Regions from separate parts of the Paenibacillus sp. FSL H8-0280 genome, predicted to be linked through region 4. Evidence: riboswitches for the same ligand, from Rfam matches in the RefSeq annotation. Region 4 holds a riboswitch; each other region holds the start of a gene.

Region 1 (4,195 bases), 690 kb from region 4:
GCAGCCTATGAACTTGGGGTGCCCCTTGTATTCGCCCGTCGTAAAAAAACACTTCTGGCTGATCCTGATGCTTACTGTGAACGTGTACCGTCCTTTACCAAAGGAATTGTAACTGACATTATGGTATCCCGCGAGTTCATTCATGAGAATGACCGTATTTTGTTCATTGATGATATTATTGCCAATGGAGATGCCGCTCGTGGCGTCATCAAAATTATCGAGCGTTCCGGTGCGGAACTCGTCGGATTCGGCGTTGTGGTCGAGAAAAGTTTTCAGGCGGGGGCACGCACGATTCGTGAACAGGGTATTCCGGTGGAAGCCTTGGTACGCATTCGTTCCCTGAACGATGGTACGGTACAATTTGACGATAACGAAATGTGACATTTTAAAGGAATAGGGCCTATTTTTTGAACTATGCCTTTGCATGACCGCCGATTTCATTTATAATGGGGTTATGTTAGGGAGAGGAGGCAACACCATGGGGAACCAACCGGCAACAGAACAATTTTTTAATGATAAGCTGGCGGAATCGAAAGTTCATTTTGAACGTGCCCTGGATTGTAAACATACGGAATTCGATGACCTTTATCCCTATATGATTGAACATCCTCAATTTTTCTGGTACAAACGCTATGTTGCCTGGTCAGAATTACTGACGATTGTAGGCTTGTGCGAAGAGTTGTCCTTCTCTTGGAAAGAACAATTTACACCGCATCAAGTGGAGTACCTTGAAGAACGTGTGATGTCCGCCAAAGTGCTTGATTTTTGGTTCGAGAAGAACGACAGCAAAGAGCACGCGCAGCGGTAACTTTCAGTCGGGACATAATTTCGAATGACATGACAGTCCAATACAGTCACGTGAGACCTAAATGACATTTCATTTAGGTCTCTTTTTGTAAATAAATTTGGAATATAGGAGCCATGAAGATGATTAGTGATACAGAACTGGACGCCCTGCGTCTGTCAGGTGAGAAAGTAAGAGTAGTACGGGACGAGCTGGAATCTAACGATGTAACCGGGATTGTGGTTGCCTGGGATGGCGAGCAGGTACTTATCCGTCGTCAGAATCGACGTGTCGTGAAGCTGGATCGCGGTTACCGATATCAGCTGTTCAGCGAGCCGCGCCAGAGTCCACTTAGTGGATAGCAATCGCTTATAATTGAGCAGGAACTTTGAGCGTTTAAATGTTTGGAATTACCATGATTTCTTGGCATAATTGGCTCACTCGGGAGAGAAGATAGGTACAGTGAGGAAGATCTGTAACTATAGCCGAGAGGGTGTGCTACAAGCCATGACATTGATGAATGATAAAGTTCATGCCTACAAGGATCAGATTGGAGCATTAAGCGATGTACTGCCAGGTGTGGTGAAGTCGTATCATGAGTTTACCGGAGAATGTTTCCAACCTGGCGTGATTGATGCCAAGACAAAACAGCTAATTGCACTCGGCATTGGATTATTCGCCAACAATGAAGTATGTACCTTCTACCATGTAGAAGAAGCCCGTGCCAAGGGAGCAACAGATCAGGAGATTATGGAGACCGTTGCGGTGGCCGGAGCTGTTGGAGGAGGACATGCCCTGTCTCAGGGTGCGATGCGAGTGCAGAAGGCGCTGCATTAGTAAGTAATGCAACATACATTTTTAAGTACAAAAAAGGCATCCGGTTAATAACCGATGCCTTTTTGTATGTGAATCACATTTTACCTAACATTTTATCATACATAAACTGTCCAGTTACCCGACGTGCTGTTACATAGCGGTCATTGAAGTATGGATTCGATAACTTTGTGATGCTTACACCTTTACTGCTGGAGGCATGAGCGAATTGTCCGCCGCCGATATATACACCTGTATGTGAAATGCCTTTGCCTGTTGTATTAAAGAACACCAGATCACCTGTCCGAACATTGCTCTTGGATACAGGCGTACCTGCTTTGGCTTGCTGCTGAGAAGTACGTGGCAATTCAATGCTGTATTTGTTGAAAAGATATCTCATAAAACCAGAACAGTCGAAGCCGGCTACAGTCGTGCCACCCCATTTGTAAGGAATACCTGTCATGTTGTTCACTACGGAGTTGATACTGCTTGCCTCTGTGCTTGTTGCCCCGGATGTAAATAATACAGCTGCTCCAAAAATGGAGATAATCAGTTTTTTCAAAATCAATGTTCTCCCTTCGATGCCTACGGAGTTAGCTAAGGGTTCGGTAGAAGGTTCCCTATATTTCCTATGTATAAGAATAATTCACCCAAATTGGTTCCCCCGTTTTCAAACATGAAACTCGGCAATGAATAATTAAGTTTTTGTAACTATTTGAAACTATATTGCATAAATGCGTAATTGTCAAACCCATTTAAACCCTTTCTTAATACCTCAATGTTAGCGGAATTAAGGTTTTTATATGAAAAAAGGGATCAACTTTGGGTATCATTCATGACAAAAACGTCATTATTGATTCGTTTAAGACGAATTTGGATAAATAAATAGGTTTGTCATGAGTTAAAAGAACTATTCCGTTATGTAGAATTAGAGAGATTATATTCATTAAGTTGCATATATTGACAAAAATCGATTTTTTGCATAATATCTGATTATCCAATCCACATATTGGATTTAAATTGATTTTATTATGCGATAAATATAAATAAAGGAGGTTTAGGGACGCGTATCATAGATAAAGTAGAAGTGGAAGATTTATAAAAACGAACATAGGAGAGTGTTACATTTGAAAGCGAAGAAATTAGTTACTTTTGTCCTGGCATGTACGATGGTGTTCTCAGCAGTTGGAATGGCAGTTCTTCCTGTAGGGACGGTATCTGCTGCGGATGCATCAGGTACAACAGCGAGTATTTTTGATATTTTGAAGAACCAGCTGCCGGATGGAGGTTGGAGAAAAGATTATAAACAGACAAGTGGAGAATGGGCAAAGTCCACGATAGACAACAAGGCTACATACTCAGAAATTAGAAGATTGGCGAAGGAATTTAAAAAGACGAATGATCCGCGTTACTCCACAGCTGCAATCAAAGGAATTAACTTTTTGATCAACATGCAGTATTCAAACGGCGGATGGCCACAGGTCTATCAAAGCTCCGGATATCACAAGCATATTACCTACAATGATGATGCCATGATTAATGTAATGATCATGCTCGATGAAGTAGCAGCACGCAAAGGTGATTTCTCGTTTATTGATAGTACACTTGCTAATCGCAGTAAAAATTCAGTTGCCAAAGGTGTGGAGGCGATTTTGAATACACAAGTCGTTTCAGGCGGTAAGCTGACAGGATGGGGACAACAACATGATTCCAGTTCCCTTAAACCAGCGAGCGCAAGAATCTACGAAGTGCCATCGCTGACAGCTGGAGAGAGTGTAACGATTGTTAAATTCCTGAAAACCAGACCTGCTAACGCTAAAATTACCGCATCTATTAAAGGAGCGGAGGCTTGGTTTAACAAGGTAAAAATTACGGGTTACAAGTATGAAAGAGCTAATGGAGATAGTAAAATTATCGCTGATTCCAAAGCTGCACCAATTTGGGCACGCTTCTATGAGATAGGAACGGATAAACCAATCTTTATTGGTCGTGACGGGGTAGTTAAATACAAATTAAGTGATATTGATAAAGAAAGAAGAGGCGGTTATGCATGGTATGGTAACTGGCCTTCCAAGCTGTAATTTGAAGTATGCTTCCGTTTTAATGAACCAAACTATTAGCAGCAGTTAAAGGTAGAGCCCGAATCGACATGGACGTCTGGTTCGGGCTTTATTGTTATTATTTTCAGTGTTGACATGATAGATTCCGCATGATATATTATTTCTTGTCGCCGATATTGATGACGGAGATACAATATGCGGTCGTGGCGGAATTGGCAGACGCGCACGGTTCAGGTCCGTGTGGGCTAACCCCCGTGGAGGTTCGAGTCCTCTCGACCGCATCTAAAAAAAAGACTCCTTAAGCTAACGCTTAAGGAGTCTTTTTTGCATTTTTTGATATAACACTAACATTAGACTTAAGTATCCAAGAGGTTAGTGCTTAGCTGCACGTACAGCAAATGTCTTCCATCAGCCATACGGAACGTTTATTGTGCTGCGGTAACATTAACGCTGTCAATATTCGGTCCTTCCGATCCAGTGGTAACCACTTTCAATGTATTGGTGCCCGTGTTCATGGGGACCTGTATTGTTTTTTCAA
Region 2 (4,195 bases), 1.5 Mb from region 4:
GGAAACATCATTTGTATTACCCGCAAAACAAGGTGGATGCGATTATTCACGAATTACCGTCACATATACGCCCCTATTTCTTGTAATCGTGTGGGTATAATCCGATGAAGAATTTCGATATCAAAACACTTTCTAAAAGAGCTATTTTTCATGATACAGTAATCTGCTTTAATGGGGAGTATATGTAGATCGACATAATTTTGTAAATGCAAGCAGGCAGAATGAGTGCAATAAGCAATATATAGATCAGAATATCCGTATATCTTCTATATATTGTAGTTTTGAAGAAACAAACGTAATGATGTAATACACAGATGCCCAAAATGTTTTATGTATGAGTCATTGAATTATTGAATTTTACAAATTGAATTTTGAAAAAGAAGATAGTCGTTATTTCGACATGAAGGGAGATACAGACATGATGCTGTTCGACACACATACACATCTGGATGCACCACAATTCGACGAGGACCGCGAGGACATGATTCAGCGTGCTGTGGATGCAGGAGTTGGTCGTATGATCAACATTGGCTTTAACCGGGAGACAATTCCAACCACAATGAAACTCGCCGAAACGTATGACTTTATATATGCAGCTGTAGGGTGGCATCCCGTAGATGCGATAACAATGCAGGAGGGCGATTTGGAGTGGATTGCATCTTTATGCAAGCATGAAAAAGTGGTTGCGATCGGTGAGATTGGATTGGATTATCACTGGGATACTTCACCCAAAGAAATACAGCATCGCGTATTACGACAACAAATTGCTTTGGCGCGTGAAGTGAACATGCCAATTGTCATCCATAATCGGGATGCACATGAGGATATCATAAGAATTTTGCGTGAAGAGAAGGCTGGCGAAGTTGGTGGTGTGATGCACTCGTTCTCGGGCAGCTGGGAAACAGCAAAAAGTTGTCTCGATATGGGCTTCCATCTCTCTTTCGGAGGACCGATCACATTCAAAAATGCAAAGCAGCCCAAAGAGGTGCTGGAGAAGGTTCCTATGGACCGATTTTTCATTGAAACAGATGCTCCATATTTGACACCTCACCCTTATCGTGGGAAGCGAAATGAGACAGCGCATGTACGTCTGGTTGCAGAGGCAGCTGCGGAAATTAAAGGCATTTCGGTGGAGGAAATTGCTGCAATAACAACCAAAAATGCCATGGAACGATTTGGGATTCGTTAAAAAAACGAGCAAATGAGGTGAAAAAGGCAGGTAAGCGGAGGTAATTTGCCCTTTGATCCAAATAAATCAAGAATATTACAATATTTTAACCAAATATTCAGAAAAACGTACTTGATCAACGCTTTACAACATGCATCAAAACAGGATATCATCTTTTCAGTGAATTGTTGTGCGGAAAATTGGACAGATGTTCGGGGGATGAACAAAGGGACACTTTCCGATGAAACAACATTACTTTCATGAATCAGTCTCGCTGAGTCTCCGTTATCGGAGAGCGGGGGAACCAATAGGGCTTAAACATCGGTGTATTTGGCCGATGCGCAACGTTCGCTGACCCAAAAGCAGCGAAGGGAACTGCGAAGCCGTATTTGATTTCTTCTTTGGGTCTCGGGGTGAATTCAAGGGCGTCCGCCATGAGCGGGTGACCCAAGATAGGGCGGCTCTCTTTCGCCCGAACCCGACAGCTAACCTCGCAAGCGGAAAAAGAGAGGCAACCTCGTGCATGAATTTCCGATATTCAAAATCATTCGGAAGCCACGAAAGAGTTCCTCTTACACTCTTTCTTTGGCTTTTTTGTTTTTGAATAAAAGAAATATTGTCATCATACGGTAGGTATTCAGGAGGATGACATCATGTTGCGAAGATTGATTCATGGTGCAGAACCGGATTATGTTGGTCCGATCTGTGTTCTGTAGAAAATTTGGTATAGTCACGTCAAAGACATCATGCATTACTTTAGACGGCGAGGCTATGAAGGAGGACGGAGAAGTGGGCACATTCCAACCAGAAGAGACCCATGAGTCACGATCATCCAGTAAGTCTTTCGCGTTGCGGTGGAAGCATGAGAACATGCGTCAAATGGCATTGATCGCGATTTTCTCAATTGCGCTTACAATCATGATCTTGTTAGTCGTTTACGGTCAGGCCGGGAAACAAATTTCACTGGTTATTGATGGCAAAGCTCAGGTGGTAGAGACTCGTACAGGAATGCTTCAGGAAATGCTGGAGGAGCAGTCGATCACAGTCAGCCCTCACGATAAGGTATCCATGTCCATGAATGGGGCGATTACAGATGGAGACCGAATCGTTATTGAGCGGGCCGTTCCAGTTAACATTACGGCAGACGGAGACACCAAGACTCTGTATACAACCGATTCATCGGTAGAAGATGCAATTCAAAAATCAGGTATTCAAGTTGAAAGTAATGATAAAGTGTATCCGGCGCTTGGAACTGCGATCAAAGCGGAGATGAAGATCCGTGTAGTGCGCGTAACAAAGCGTACAGTGGAAGTAGAGCAACCGATCGCTTACAAAGTCATTAAAACGGCTGACCCTAGCTTGTACAAAGGGGATAACCGTGTCGTTGTGAACGGCAAAGAAGGCACAATTGTGCAGCATATCGAAAAGGTATTTCAGGATGGAGAATTGGTCTCCAAAAAAATGGTCGGAAAATCTGTCGCGAATAATCGTGTAGATAAAGTGATCGCTGTTGGCACCAAAGCAAAACCGGTCGTGAAAGAACCTGAGATTCAGACCGTATCGGCTCAAACGTCAACAACCAAAAAGTCTACAACAACGAACTCGAAGAAAACATCTGCCTCGGGCAGCAAAGTGATTACCGTATCCGGGACTTCTTTTAAATACTCCAAAGTACTTAAAAATGTATCCATGACTGCCTACTCTTCCGAAGAGCCTGGCATTGGAACTAAAACAGCTTCCGGTACTCGTGTAACGGAAGGGCGCACCATTGCGGTTGATCCCAAAGTCATTCCAATTGGCTGGTGGGTATATATCGAAGGTCTGGGATTCCGTCGTGCGGAAGATACAGGCGGTGCCATTAAAGGCAACAAAATTGATGTGTATTATGACAGTGTGAAGCATGCCCTGAATTTTGGACGTAAGAAAGGCAAGACGGTCTACGTGATCGGTCCGGTGAAGCCGGAAGCGAACTAAAATCGTTTTACTTTGAAATGGGAATGCTATAAAATAGTTGCATGAATGATTCATGCGGAATATGCGGCGGAGGAGTCTGAATTCAGCTCCCCCGCCGTTTGGCAGAGAAGAGGATATTCCTCTTCTTTTTGCGTTAGAAAGGAAGAAATGGAACATGATAAAAGAAGTCATTGTGGTGGAAGGCCGTGACGATACGGTAGCTATCCGTCGGGCCGTGGAAGCCGATACCATAGAAACAGGTGGATCAGCAATCAACCAACGCATTCTGAAGCGGATTGCGCTTGCTCAGGAGAGACGGGGAGTCATTATACTGACAGATCCGGACCATGCTGGCGAACGCATTCGTAAAATTATTGCGAACAAGGTGCCAGGTTGCAAACATGCCTTCATTCCGGAAGCTGATGCAACGCGCAAAGGGGACATTGGGGTGGAGAATGCCTCACCAGAGGCGATCCGTCATGCTCTGGCGCGCGTACATACTTCATACGAAGGTGCTCCGAGCCTGATCGATTGGGAGGACCTGATCGCGGCAGGACTTATCGTGCATCCGCAGGCTGCTGCACGTCGCATGGAGATGGGCAATCTGCTGGGTATCGGTTATTGTAACGGTAAGCAGTTCCACAAACGTCTCAGTGTATTTCAGATTACACGGGAAGAATTCTCTACAGCATTAGCGCAAATTGAACGTGAAGGATTGTGAGCATATGAAGGACATGGAAGAGACGATAGAAATTGCAACGCCCAAGCGTACGAAAGAGATTATTCAAAGACACGGATTCTCATTTAAGAAAAGTCTGGGTCAGAACTTTCTGATCGATCAAAATATACTGAACAAAATCGTTAATGCAGCCGACTTGGACGAGTCCAAGGGCGCACTGGAGATTGGGCCGGGTATTGGAGCCCTTACGGAGCGACTGGCTCGGGTAGCCGGTCCCGTCACAGCCGTAGAGATTGATCAGCGCTTGATCCCAATCCTGGGAGAAGTGATGCGGCCTTATTCGAATGTACGTGTTCATCATGGGGATGTGCTGAAGCTTGATCTGGCTGAGTTGT
Region 3 (4,195 bases), 2.4 Mb from region 4:
ATCACCGTAACGGTTACTTTCAGCTGCAGGGCAGCCTTTCGGGCAAGCCGCTCACACAGCTCTTGTTCCTTATGCCCAGGAATATGTACCGTCGTCCCGCTTACGCGCTCATGATCCACGTAGAACGTGGCTACGGCGCCAATATGCGCCTTTCCTCCGGTAACGAGAAAAACCTTATCCTCTCCTGCTTCAATCACCTGTAAACGTATGGATTTCAAATCATATGTACTCATATCCTATCCACCTATCCTTTTCTATATGTTATATATGGAGGAATTATGGCTGTCATAAGCTAAATCCGCAATGAAACTTCTCACACTACGCATATTTTATGGAACCCTCGGGCATACCAAGGAGAACGTCATTTTGGAAAAGGAGGCCGTTATTATGCGCGTACGCCTCATTATGCTGATGGTTATCGTTATTTTTCTCGGGGGATATCATGCTCCAGTTTCATCGCGGGATGTTTCAGGCCCGTCAATTGAATCAGTATCAGGTTCGGATTCTGCGGAAGAAGAACAACTGACATTGGGACAGTTACGTCAAAAATATGCGGATACGTTCAAAACCAATGGTCCTTCAACCAAGAAGGTTGCACTGACTTTTGATGATGTACCTGATCCACGATTTACTCCACAAGTGCTGGATGTATTGAAGAAATACAATGTCAGAGCTACATTCTTCATCGTGGGTAGTCGTGCTGAGAAACATCCGGATCTGGTGAAACGCATCGTTAAGGAAGGGCATATGGTTGGTAATCACAGCTACAATCATCCTGAATTCAGTAAGCTGTCGATGAATGCCTTTCGCAAACAAATTTTACATACCGGGGATATTATTCGACGTTTGGCGGGATATACGCCCAAGATGATTCGGCCACCTTATGGAGACATTAATGAAGAACAGCTGAGATGGGCTGCCAAACAACACTATAGCATTGTGAACTGGAACGTAGACTCCCTGGACTGGAAAGGCCTCTCCAAGGAAGAGGTGAAGGATAACGTCCTATCTGCCGTGAAACCTGGCTCCATCGTTCTGCAACATGCAGGAGGCGGTGTGGGATCTAACCTGAACGGTACGATTGAGGCATTGCCTGAAATAATTGAAGAACTGCGTAACCGGGGATATGAACTGGTCACCTTGGACGAAATGCTGGGATTGCCAAAGGCCAAAGATTAGGATGACCGTGATAACAAATAATGAGAATATTAATGAGAATATTAAAAGGGTGCTGTTCAATCGCAAATTAGCGACTGGCAGACACCCTGTTTGAATTCATTTTAAATGTTATTTTCTCTCTACTTCAGAATGTACAGTTCGACATCCTGAAAACCAAATGAGCTTACAGACTGTTTGCTACCCGGGATAAAAATATCAATCCGGTGACCCTTGATTGCACCGCCCACATCACGTGCTGTGGCTACAAAAGCCTGTTTTGGCAATCCTGGATGGCTGTGACCAGTTACCAGTACTTTGGTTCCAAGTGGAATTACACTTGGATCAACTGCAATCGTACCCAGTTCAAGGTCATTTCCGAAATAATCGACTGCACCCCAGCCTCCATTTTCAGACGGATCTGCTGAGTATGCCGTTGCTTTCACGTTCACAGCTTTGCTGTAATCGAATGTTTTACCCCAGGCTTGAACAACTTTGTTATCTGCGTTAACGTCCAAGCTCGCTGTAGTAACAGTCTTCGCTTGGGCCTTGCTCTCCGTTGCCGCAGCGGCTGCAACATTGTTTGCCTTACCGGGAATCGTAATTTTCAAACCACCATAAATGTTGTAAGCCGAAATGTCGTTGTTTGCTTTAACCAACGTGTTGAGTGCTACTCCATATTGTTTCGATAAGGTGTAGAAGGTATCCCCTTCTTTGGCCACATGAACTGAATCGGCGTGAGCCGGAACGGCTTGAATGAGCATTGCTGTTGTCATTAATGCTACTGCTGTTTTGGCTATACGTTTCTTGTTAATCATGGTCTTCCTCCCTCATTGTGCCTGCGAAGTTAGTTGTCGGATTCGGATGAGGAGCCCACCCTATAGGTTCTTCGTTACATCTGAAACGTTATGTACCCTAATTCACCCCAAGCAGTGTGCCGTAGATCTTCCCCCTGCACAATCTGCATCGTTACATCCCCCACACTCCCTGTCCGGAAGTTTCGGCAGAGTTCAATATATCACAATTTTGTAACCTGAACTTGTAGTAATTCTTACCAAATGGTTTTTAGCATGTCATCATATTTAAGAATACTGCATTCTTTAGAATTATTGGATGACCTGATTCCTTTACATCTGGTAACAGAATAGTTACTTTTCAAATCTATAAATGATTAATACGCACAAAAAAATAGCGTTACCGACTCGATGTCAGTAACGCTATTTAATCTTTCATTTAGAGTACTTTGGCAAGAAAATCACGTGTACGTGAATTTTTGGGTGCTCCAAACACCTCATCAGGTGTTCCCTCTTCCACAATAACCCCGCCATCCATGAACAGGATGCGGTCTCCCACTTCACGTGCAAAACCCATCTCATGTGTCACGATGACCATCGTCATCCCGCCTTCTGCAAGACGTTTCATGACATCCAGCACTTCGCCGACCATCTCAGGGTCCAGTGCTGAAGTAGGCTCGTCAAACAGCATCACATGCGGCTGCATGGCCAATGCTCTAGCAATGGCGATCCGCTGCTTCTGTCCACCTGACAGCTGATTCGGGAATGTATCTTTTTTATCGTACAAGCCCACGGTGTTAAGCAGATCAGCGGCGATTTTCTCCGCTTCCTGAGTGGATTGTTTCTTCACTTTAATCGGAGCAATCGTAATGTTTTGCTCTACCGTTTTGTGTGGGAACAGGTTGAAATGCTGGAACACCATACCCATCTTCTCACGAGTCGCATTGATGTTGTGCTTCGGATCGGTGATTGACACGCCTTCAAAATCAATCTCACCCGAGGTAGGCTGTTCCAGCAGGTTCAGACAACGTAAGAATGTACTTTTACCCGAACCGGAAGGACCGATAACCACGACAACCTCACCTTTGCCAATCGTCACGTTAATGCCCTTAAGTACATCGTTATTTCCATAAGATTTGTGTAATTGTCTAACGTCTATCACTTGCACTCAACTTCCTTTCCAGTCGTCCCAGCAGCTTGGACAAAATGAACGTCATTACAAAGTAGATGGCTGCTGCAATCAAAAATGGACTCAAGCCTTGGTACGTAATGTTTTTGACTACACTTGCCTGATACATAATATCCACCATACCGATAACGGAGATAATGGAGGATTCTTTGATGATAGTTATGAATTCATTACCGATCGCTGGTAATACAGCTTTGAAGGCTTGTGGCAATATGATATAACGCATCGCGGCGCCTCTTCCCATACCTAATGAACGCGCTGCCTCCAACTGACCACGATCCACACCTTGAATACCCGCACGGAAAATCTCTGCCAGATACGCACCACTATTAATGGAAAGCGTGATGATACCTGCCTGAAGGGCAGTGAAGTTAATGCCAAAGGACAGGGAGAAACCATAGTAAATAATCATCAACTGTACCAACATCGGTGTGCCACGGATCACTTCAACGTAAGCAGTACCGATCCAGCGCAAGATTGCAGCGTCATGCAAACGGAACAAACAGATGATCAATCCAATAATTACCCCGAAGATAACCCCAAGTGCAGACAACAGAAGTGTGTATCCTACACCTGTAGCATAGAAACTTTTGTACTCCCAGAATACTTGGAAAATATTTTGTGATTTGTTCGCTTTATCCGCCATCAAGAGGCTGGCGTCCGTCACCATCTGATTGATTTTATCTTCACTTTTCAGTCGCTCCAGTGTTCCATTTACTGCAGCTAGCAGCTCGGTATTCCCTTTACGAATCCCGATTGCCGCTTCTGCTTGCTCTTCGTCCGGAACAGCAGCAGCAAGTCCAATGATATCGTCCAGATAACCTGCAGCAACGGTATCTTCAACGATTGCCGCGTCAATGCGTTTTGTTTGCAGTTGAAGCACGATATCCGAGATTTTATCCAGCGCAGTAAGCTTCGCTCCTGGAATACTCTGTCCGATCGTTTCCTGAATGGAGCCTTTCTGAACGCCAATCTTCGCATTTTCAAGTTCTGCCATAGTTGGATATTTGTCTTTATCCACATTGCGAACCATAATCACTTGTTTTGATTTATAATA
Region 4 (4,195 bases):
CAAGCAGTTTGACATAATCGAGCAGCTTATTCCCACGGTTCACAATCATTCGCCTCCTGTGTTCGTTAAATGTCACTTAAAGTGACATTTATATTCCTTTTGTTTGCTTTATGTTTAAAAATCCGAATTATATGGTAGTTATCATCCCATAAATGTCCGCTTTTTGTCAATAGTATCCGTGAAATTTAATGGATTAAATTTGTAATTCAATATTTTTGTTATTTTATATAACTCACCGTGTTATTTATATGGCGAAGTGCAGGGAGGACCATATATAAGGAAGGACTATATATAAATGAATCAATAAGATCGACTCATACCGAAAAAGAGGGGATCAAATCTAATAATATGCAGTTCATGGGTAAAGATGACGAGATTATGCGATTTTTGATGAAAATGCCTAGCTGAAAAAGAAGTATTAAAAAATACTTTACTTTTAGTTCTGAACCCGGTATAATCAATTCTGTTGCCGATTATTTACGACATGCGGTCGTGGTGGAATGGCAGACACGCTATCTTGAGGGGGTAGTGGGCGTATGCCCGTGGAGGTTCGAGTCCTCTCGACCGCATCATATGAACGATTAAAAAGAAGCTTTCCGTTATTGGAAAGCTTCTTTTTTGTCTTTTTCGAACAGTATAACATCAAAGTTGAGAAAAAAAGCCATCCATTACCGGGGCAATACTGCTCTACCTTCCGGCTACGGGTGGCCTGTGTATTATTTTTGCAGCAAGTTCTTGATATCTTCTTCAATCTTGTCCGGTGTTGTTTTGGGAGCATAACGTTTAATGACCTGTCCGTTCTGATCCACAAGGAATTTGGTGAAATTCCATTTGATTGCTTTGGAGCCGAGCAGGCCAGGAGCTTCTGTACTAAGGTGTTGGAAAAGAGGGTGAGCGCTTGATCCGTTCACATCAATTTTCTCAAACATGGGGAAGCTCACGCCATAATTCATCTGACAGAACTCGGCAATATCGTCGGAAGATCCTTTTTCCTGTGCAAACTGGTTACTTGGGAAACCAAGAACTTCAAATGGAGCATCTTGAAACTTGTCTTGCAGTTCTTGAAGACCTTTGAATTGAGGGGTAAGGCCGCATGAGCTTGCCGTATTCACGATCAGGAGCACTTTGTCACGGTAGTCGGACATTTCAACTTCTTGACCGCGAAGGGTATTCACTTTGTAATCGTAGACTGTCATCTAAATCGCCTCCATTTATTTACTCTTATATCTTCTATTATATTGGTTACAATTAAATATTGCAAAACTAATATGGTGTTAAAAGAATCAAAACAGGCAAGTTGTGCGGAATACGTGAATGAATTGCGAAGGGATTTTCGTCAGAGTGAGAATTAGATAGCCTTGAAGAGATGGATAGAGTATAACCTTATTGTAAGCGTTATTATGGATGAGTATTGGCAAAAATCTGCCGATTCGGTGATCTGTGAGGACTTTACACCGTCATGGCACGGGTGTATGATTCATAACGTAATTTCAATTTAAACTAAATTGTATATGAAAAACGAAACAAACGATAATATCGCTCGATCTTATCTTAAGATATACGAACGATGTTTTAATCGCTGAGTTTCCATTCATTCATGAGTGGAAAACGGGGGAACCAACGGAATGCGCTGTCCAGGACAGTAGGCATTCATGGGGTGAATTTTCCGGTGACAGCCGGAAATAGGGCGACTCTCGCGCCCGAATCCGTCAGCTAACCTCGTAAGCGTTAAAGGGAGAGGCAACAAGCCGTACGCTGGTTCATGGCGTTTTCGCCATGGATTCTTTAAGAAGCGTTCGGGAGGCCTTGGTCCCCCACGCTTCTTTTTTGTTGTCTTTTCACGCCAAGGGAGGAACGAATGATGGATACTGAGATGATCTTAGTGACTGCTCCAAATGAAGCAGGACGCAAATTTATCAAATTACTGATGTACAAAAAAATGCCGTTTGCCGTTCTAACCAACAGTGCAGGGGAAGAGCGCAGACTCCGTAGAATCGGAGTAGAACATGTCATTCGCATGAACACGGCTGCAGCTCAAAAATGGTTTTTGCCGCAGGGCAGCGTAGGCAACGTGTTTATTTTCGAAAACAGCCTGAATCTGACCTGTCGTTATTTACAGATCTGCCGTTCATGGACATCGAAATCCCTGTGCGTCATTACGGAGCAAAGCCATCCAAAGGGCATCTATCGGGGCATGGGCGCAGACCGGATTGTATATTCGCTCAATGGGGAAGTTGGCTTTCTCCTCAATGGTTAATGCCATAGCTTGTGATTGCTCAGGTGTAAGGTGCCTGTTATAATTGAATGTATCGATAAACGGAAGTTTGAGGAGACTCATGCATGATGGTGAGTCTTCTTTTTTATGGTTACAAGGAGGAATTGGCGTGCCGGATGTAGGTGGATTAAAATGGTTGTTTTTTGATGTTGGAGATACGCTGGTGGATGAATGGGAGCCGGTTGATGATATTATCGGACAGTTCGTCCGTGAAGCTTGTGCTTTAGGGTATCCAGTGAAAATTGATGCGGTACGCGAACTGTTTGCCAACTGTTACCGAAAATATGAGCAATGGCCGATGAGAGTGGCGATTCGCACATTCGTTGAAGACGAGGGACACCAGAAACAGATTCAGGACAAGCTGAAGTTTCAAAAAGATCTTGAACGTCCTTTTCCTTCAGCGGATTCCGTTCTTCAGCAGTTGTCACGGCATTATCGCATTGGCATTATTGCCAATCAGAGTCCAGGAACGGAAGAGAGACTGGAGAGCTACGGCTTGCGGAAGTATGTTGATGTTCTGGCATGTTCGGCTGAAGAAGGAGTGTCCAAGCCAGACCCTGAGTTATACGCTGTGGCCTTGAAACAGGCCGGTTGTGAACCGGAGGAAGCTGTCATGATCGGCGATCGGATCGATAACGACATTATACCTGCTCAGAATCTGGGCATGCGGACGATTCGAATTATGCAGGGTTACGGAAGATTCCAGCCAGAATTATCGGATGACCAACGTGCGGATTGGACTGTTGATTCATTGGATCAACTCTTGCCGTTACTGATGCCAAATCAGGATTAGATTCAGATGGTTGTTTATTGGAGTTTGAGTTTTACTATAAAAGGAAACACCTTGCTATATTGCAACAATAAAGGCTGATCAACTTGGGTATAAAATACCGGAGTTGATCAGCCTTTTTAGTAACGAGTCGATTTGAACGAGATTAGAACAAACGGATCGTCTGAATGATCAGATATACATTCAGTACAACGATAATCGCGGCAATGACCCATGAGATGATTTTGAGCCACAATTTGTTGGCGAATGCACCCATGCTTTTTTTATCACTTGTGAACATCACCAGGGGAATTACAGCAAAGGGCAATTGAAGCGACAGCACGACCTGGCTCAGAATGAGCAGTTCTTCTGTGCCATGTTCTCCTGCAATGGCTGTCACAATTACCGCCGGGATGATGGCGATCAGACGTGTGACCAGTCTGCGCAGCCAAGCCGGAATTCGAATGTTCAGAAAACCTTCCATAACGATCTGCCCAGCGAGTGTACCTGTAAGGGTAGAGTTCTGACCTGATGCTAACAGCGCCACACCGAACAGGATACTTGCAACCGTAGTACCTAATAGAGGTGTCAGCAGATGATAGGCATCTGCGATCTCGGCAACCTGCGTCATACCAGCACTGTGGAATACAGCAGCAGATACAATCAGGATAGCCGCATTGATGAACAGGGCCAGTGTCAACGCGATCGTAGAATCCATGGTCGAGTACCGAATGGCTTCTTTTTTGCCCTGTGGTGTCTGTTCGATCTGACGGGTCTGCACAATGGAAGAATGCAGGTACAGATTATGCGGCATCACGGTTGCTCCGATAATACCAATGGCGATATAGAGCATAGCCGGATTTTGCAGAATCTCAACATTTGGTACAAAACCATGGAGAACACCGCCCATATCCGGTTTCGCCAGAAACAGGTCAATGCCGAAGCAGAGGGCTATGGTTGCCATCAGCACAATGACGAGAGTTTCCAGAGCGCGGAAACCTTTGTTTTGCAGTACAAGAATCAGGAGTACATCGACTGCGGTGATAATAACGCCGTATAACATGGGGATGTTAAATAACAGCTTTAACGCGATGGCAGAACCAATGACTTCAGCCAGATCGGTGGCTGCAATGGCAAGCTCACACAGTATC

The links. A riboswitch is a leader RNA that binds a small molecule or an ion and turns the genes downstream of it on or off. The one in region 4 is predicted to bind cyclic di-AMP.
Region 1: another riboswitch for cyclic di-AMP. It lies ahead of MHI12_RS10295 (C40 family peptidase); the one in region 4 lies ahead of MHI12_RS06950 (hypothetical protein).
Region 2: another riboswitch for cyclic di-AMP. It lies ahead of MHI12_RS00150 (ubiquitin-like domain-containing protein); the one in region 4 lies ahead of MHI12_RS06950 (hypothetical protein).
Region 3: another riboswitch for cyclic di-AMP. It lies ahead of MHI12_RS17540 (3D domain-containing protein); the one in region 4 lies ahead of MHI12_RS06950 (hypothetical protein).

The regions. Positions count from the first base shown of each region.
Region 1 is NZ_CP150296.1:2,270,045-2,274,239, forward strand. It holds gene MHI12_RS10275 (xanthine phosphoribosyltransferase) at 1-381, shown strand, start outside; gene MHI12_RS10280 (hypothetical protein) at 479-808, shown strand; gene MHI12_RS10285 (hypothetical protein) at 928-1,146, shown strand; gene MHI12_RS10290 (carboxymuconolactone decarboxylase family protein) at 1,292-1,621, shown strand; gene MHI12_RS10295 (C40 family peptidase) at 1,695-2,159, opposite strand; cyclic di-AMP (ydaO/yuaA leader) riboswitch at 2,165-2,296, opposite strand; gene pelA (pectate lyase) at 2,716-3,678, shown strand; tRNA gene MHI12_RS10305 (tRNA-Leu) at 3,855-3,938, shown strand; gene MHI12_RS10310 (carbohydrate-binding protein) at 4,083-4,195, opposite strand, start outside.
Region 2 is NZ_CP150296.1:31,632-35,826, forward strand. It holds gene MHI12_RS00140 (HD domain-containing protein) at 1-86, shown strand, start outside; gene MHI12_RS00145 (TatD family hydrolase) at 419-1,189, shown strand; cyclic di-AMP (ydaO/yuaA leader) riboswitch at 1,431-1,684, shown strand; gene MHI12_RS00150 (ubiquitin-like domain-containing protein) at 1,958-3,142, shown strand; gene rnmV (ribonuclease M5) at 3,297-3,842, shown strand; gene rsmA (16S rRNA (adenine(1518)-N(6)/adenine(1519)-N(6))-dimethyltransferase RsmA) at 3,847-4,195, shown strand, end outside.
Region 3 is NZ_CP150296.1:4,019,010-4,023,204, forward strand. It holds gene MHI12_RS17530 (hypothetical protein) at 1-233, opposite strand, end outside; gene MHI12_RS17535 (polysaccharide deacetylase family protein) at 388-1,179, shown strand; gene MHI12_RS17540 (3D domain-containing protein) at 1,299-1,973, opposite strand; cyclic di-AMP (ydaO/yuaA leader) riboswitch at 1,976-2,171, opposite strand; gene MHI12_RS17545 (amino acid ABC transporter ATP-binding protein) at 2,389-3,111, opposite strand; gene MHI12_RS17550 (ABC transporter substrate-binding protein/permease) at 3,098-4,195, opposite strand, start outside.
Region 4 is NZ_CP150296.1:1,575,320-1,579,514, forward strand. It holds gene MHI12_RS06935 (urease accessory protein UreF) at 1-43, opposite strand, end outside; tRNA gene MHI12_RS06940 (tRNA-Leu) at 487-569, shown strand; gene MHI12_RS06945 (glutathione peroxidase) at 717-1,196, opposite strand; cyclic di-AMP (ydaO/yuaA leader) riboswitch at 1,568-1,743, shown strand; gene MHI12_RS06950 (hypothetical protein) at 1,859-2,257, shown strand; gene MHI12_RS06955 (HAD family hydrolase) at 2,385-3,068, shown strand; gene MHI12_RS06960 (Nramp family divalent metal transporter) at 3,211-4,195, opposite strand, start outside.